DNA from 2 places in the Pseudoalteromonas sp. APC 3893 genome. Region 2 is predicted to be linked to the other one. Evidence: predicted binding sites of a transcription regulator. Region 2 holds the regulator's gene; the other holds the start of a gene.
What was found. The regulator MetJ, encoded in region 2, represses methionine synthesis genes. The targets are predictions, from matches to a motif close to TAGACGTCTAGACGTCTA.
Positions count from the first base shown of each region.

Region 1: metK (methionine adenosyltransferase) is a predicted target of MetJ. The motif match lies at 1,605-1,622, and genes of this name have one in related genera.

Region 1 covers NZ_JASDCD010000007.1:51,243-53,666, forward strand. Annotated here, with positions in the region: gene QMA12_RS10640 (diacylglycerol kinase) at 1-110, shown strand, start outside; gene metK (methionine adenosyltransferase) at 352-1,503, opposite strand; gene tkt (transketolase) at 1,780-2,424, shown strand, end outside.
Region 2 covers NZ_JASDCD010000011.1:97,963-100,386, forward strand. Annotated here, with positions in the region: gene QMA12_RS13490 (malic enzyme-like NAD(P)-binding protein) at 1-884, shown strand, start outside; gene metJ (met regulon transcriptional regulator MetJ) at 977-1,297, opposite strand; gene metB (cystathionine gamma-synthase) at 1,533-2,424, shown strand, end outside.

The sequences.
Region 1 (2,424 bases), on a different contig from region 2:
CTGGCCGCGCGAAAGATATTGCCTCTGCGGCTGTTAGTTTAGCCTTGTTGATATTAATGGTAGTTTGGGGGGTAGCAGGGTATGAGAAAATACTTACATTGATAGGTTAGGAAGTTAGGTAAAACGGCTACGGGCTTCGTGAGGCGAGCTTCGAATAGATCTTAGCACCGAGTCAGTTCTAGCTATTATTTTTATAATTACTTCTCTAAAGCGCAGCGCCTCTTAAGCTCTTTGTGAATAAATTACTTTTTAATTTAATTGCACGGGGTAAACTCGCGACACAACAACACGATTTATAAGCATAAAAAAAGCGCCAAACGGCGCTTTTTTTAATTCGAACAAAGACTGGAGTTAAAGGCCAGCAGCGGCGCGAAGTGCGTCAGCTTTATCTGTGCGTTCCCATGGGAATTCATCGCGACCAAAGTGACCATAAGCCGCAGTTGGTTGATAAATAGGACGCTCAAGATCAAGCATTTGAATTAAGCCGTAAGGGCGTAAGTCAAAATGTTCACGAATAAGTTCGATTAAACGTGATTCTTCAAGCTTACTTGTACCAAACGTTTCAACACTGATTGACGTAGGCTCTGCAACACCAATAGCGTAAGACACTTGTAGCTCACACTTATCAGCAAGACCAGCCGCTACTACGTTCTTAGCAACGTAACGTGCAGCGTATGCAGCTGAACGGTCAACTTTTGATGGATCTTTACCAGAGAATGCACCACCACCATGGCGTGCCATGCCGCCATAAGTATCAACGATGATTTTACGGCCAGTTAAACCACAGTCACCCATAGGTCCACCAATTACAAAACGGCCAGTCGGGTTGATAAAGAACTTAGTTGCGCTAGTAATTAACTCAGTAGGTAGTACCGGCTTGATAATAGTTTCCATCACCGCTTCTACTAAATCTTTTTGTGAAATGTCTTCACTGTGCTGAGTAGAGAGTACCACAGCATCAATGCCTACTGGCTTGCCGTTTTCGTATGCAAACGTAACCTGTGATTTTGCATCTGGACGTAACCAGTTTAGCTCGCCGCTTTTACGTACTTGTGCTTGGCGCTGTACTAAACGGTGAGAATAAGTGATTGGTGCAGGCATTAGCACTTCAGTTTCGTTACATGCGTAACCAAACATTAGGCCTTGGTCGCCAGCGCCTTGCTCTTCTGGGCTAGTACGGTCAACACCTTGGTTAATGTCAGGTGATTGCTTACCGATAGTGTTTAAAATTGCACATGAGTCTGCATCAAAACCCATGTCTGAATGCGTGTAGCCAATTTCACGCACTGTTTTACGGGTGATCTCTTCAATATCAACCCATGCGCTAGTAGTGATTTCACCACCAACCATCACCATACCGGTTTTTACGTAAGTTTCGCACGCAACACGGGCATGAGAGTCTTGCTCTAGGATAGCATCAAGTACCGCATCAGAGATTTGATCGGCGATTTTATCCGGATGACCTTCAGAAACAGATTCAGAAGTAAATAAATGTTTTGCCATTGTATTTCTGCTCACAAATATTGCGCTTCACAAACGTCGGTATTAGCGCTAAAAAATTAAGGGGCGTATTTTATCTAAAACAAGGTTACTTGCATAGTTTTTTTACGCCTAGACGTCTAAATAAAATTACTAATAACATTTTGTTCTTAAAAAAAATTCATAATGCCTAATTTAATCAGGTTTTTAATTGCACACAGCCCCCACAATAAGTAAGAATGGGTGTTCTTGTTAAACACACAATAACCAGCGCAAATACAGTTAAAGGTAGGAGAATTCATGCCGTCTCGCAAAGAACTTGCAAATGCTATTCGCGTCTTATCAATGGACGCAGTACAACAGGCCAAATCTGGCCACCCTGGAGCCCCTATGGGCATGGCTGATATCGCAGAAGTACTATGGCGCGATTATCTAAATCACAATCCAACGAATCCAGAGTGGGTAGACAGAGATCGATTTATACTCTCAAACGGCCACGGTTCAATGCTTATTTATTCTCTTTTGCATTTAAGTGGTTATGATTTGCCTATTGAGGAAATTAAAAACTTCCGTCAAATGCATTCAAAAACACCAGGACACCCGGAGTATGGTTATGCACCCGGTATTGAGACTACTACGGGCCCATTAGGTCAAGGGATCACAAATGCGGTAGGTATGGCGATTGCTGAAAAAGCATTAGCGGCACAATTTAACCGTGAAGGTCACGATATCGTTGATCACTATACTTATACGTTCTTGGGCGATGGTTGCCTAATGGAAGGTATTTCTCACGAAGCGTGTTCACTTGCAGGTACATTAGGCCTTGGTAAGTTAGTTGCATTTTGGGATGACAACGGTATTTCAATCGATGGTGAAGTTGAAGGTTGGTTTAGCGATGATACACCAGCACGTTTTAAAGCCTACGGCTGGCATGTAATTAGTGGT
Region 2 (2,424 bases):
ATACTGTGGCTAATATTGCAGATACGTTTGGCGGTATTAATCTTGAAGATATTAAAGCGCCAGAATGTTTTGAGATTGAAAAAGCATTAATTGAGCGCTGTAGTATTCCTGTTTTTCATGATGATCAACACGGTACTGCTATAGTAACTGCTGCGGGTATGATCAATGCGCTTGAAGTGCAAGGCAAAAAAATTGAAGATGCGATTATTGTATGTTTAGGTGCTGGTGCAGCTGCTGTAGCATGTATGGAACTACTTATTAAATGTGGCGCTCTGCGTGAGCATATTTATATGCTTGACCGTAAAGGGGTTATTCATACACGTCGCGATGATTTAAATGAATATAAACAACTGTTTGCAAATAATACAGATAAACGTACGTTACAAGATGTAATAGCCGATGCAGATGTGTTTGTTGGTGTATCAGGTCCGAACTTGTTAGATCCAGAAGATTTAAAGCTAATGGCCGACAAACCAGTTATTTTTGCATGTTCTAATCCAGATCCTGAGATTGCGCCAGAGCGTGCACACGGTGCCCGTAAAGATCTTATTATGGCGACAGGGCGCTCAGATTACCCGAACCAAGTTAATAACGTGCTATGTTTCCCATTTATCTTCCGTGGTGCGCTTGATGTTCGTGCAAGCCAAATCAACGATGAAATGAAAATTGCAGCAGTGGATGCCATTCGTAGTATTGCTAAAGAGCCAGTACCCGCAGAAGTATTAAAAGCAGCGGGTGTTGATTCTCTTGAATTTGGCCCTGAGTATATTATCCCAAAACCAATGGATCCGCGTTTGTTGCCACGTATAGCAAAAGCGGTAGCGCAAGCGGCTATTGATTCAGGTGTTGCGCAAATAGATATGCCTGAAAATTATATGGCTTAGCCGAAACGATCAAGCAATAAAAAACCTCAGCAATGTTAGGTGCTGAGGTTTTTTTGTATCCAATTCCTGAAGGCAGGAATGCAAACCGTAACTTAATCTTCGTTAAGTACAGGTACTTCAAGTCCCATTTCGAGCATGATTTTCTTCACTTCTTCAGGCACTTTCTCAGGGTTGTCTTTACGCAAGTCTTCGTCGTTTGGCAGCGGTTGCCCAGTAAAAGCGTGTAAAAATGCTTCACAAAGTAGTTCGCTGTTAGTCGCGTGTCGTAGGTTGTTAATTTGACGGCGGGTGCGCTCGTCAGTTAACACTTTTAGCACGTTAAGTGGGATAGACACGGTGATCTTTTTCACTTGCTCTGATTTTTTACCGTGTTCTGCGTATGGGTGAATATATTCACCGTTCCATTTAGCCATAAGAAGTATCGTTGCCTCAGGTTGTTAGTTGTTTGCATAGCCTATTTGCTTTGCAAAGATGCGGAAATTCTATCGTTTTAAAAAAGATAGTCAAACACTTGTTATTTAGCCATCTAGCGAGCTAAATATCTTTACCGCTAATAATGCCCTGGTTACACCACAAATGTTTTGACTTATGGGGACTGATCATCTAACCTTTTAGACGTCTAAACATCCATTTATTGTAGGTGACGTTATGAGTCAAAAGAACAAAGCAACTATCGCGGTACGAAATGGTATCGATGCTGATAAACATCATGGCGCTGTTGTGCCGCCTCTTCATTTATCAACAACCTATTCCTTTGCTGATTTTGATACTAAACGCCAATACGATTATGGCCGCAGTGGTAACCCAAACCGCGATATTCTAGCTGAGACGCTGGCTGAACTTGAAGGAGGCGCTAAGGGAATTATTACGGCCACGGGTATGTCGGCAGTACATTTAGCGACTCAACTACTCAATAGCGATGATACTTTAATCATTCCTCATGATTGTTATGGTGGCAGCTACCGTTTATTTACCTCTCTTGAAAAGCGTGGGTTATTAAAGTTAGTGGTTTTAGATTTAACGAAAACTGAAAATCATGAAAAAATTCTTGAAATTAAACCTAAGCTAATTTGGATTGAAACACCGAGCAACCCTATTTTACGCCTGACCGATATTAAAGCGATTACCACTATTGCTAAACAATGTGGTGCACTTGTTGGCGCAGATAACACATTCTTATCGCCGGCTTTACAAAATCCAATCGAATTTGGTGTCGATATTGTGGTGCATTCAACAACTAAATATATTAATGGTCACTCAGATGTTGTGGGTGGCGCCGTGATTGCTGCAACCCAAGAGTTAGGTGATGAGCTTGCGTGGTGGGCAAATAATATTGGTATTACCGGTGCGCCGTTTGATAGCTACTTAACTTTGCGTGGCTTGCGTACGTTAAATGTTCGTTTACGTCAGCACCAAGAAAATGCGTTTATCATAGCGCAATATCTAGAAGACTCTCCTTATGTAAGCCAAGTTTATTATCCTGGTCTTGAGTCACATCCACAGCATGAGTTGGCTAAAGTACAGCAGCGTGGTTTTGGTG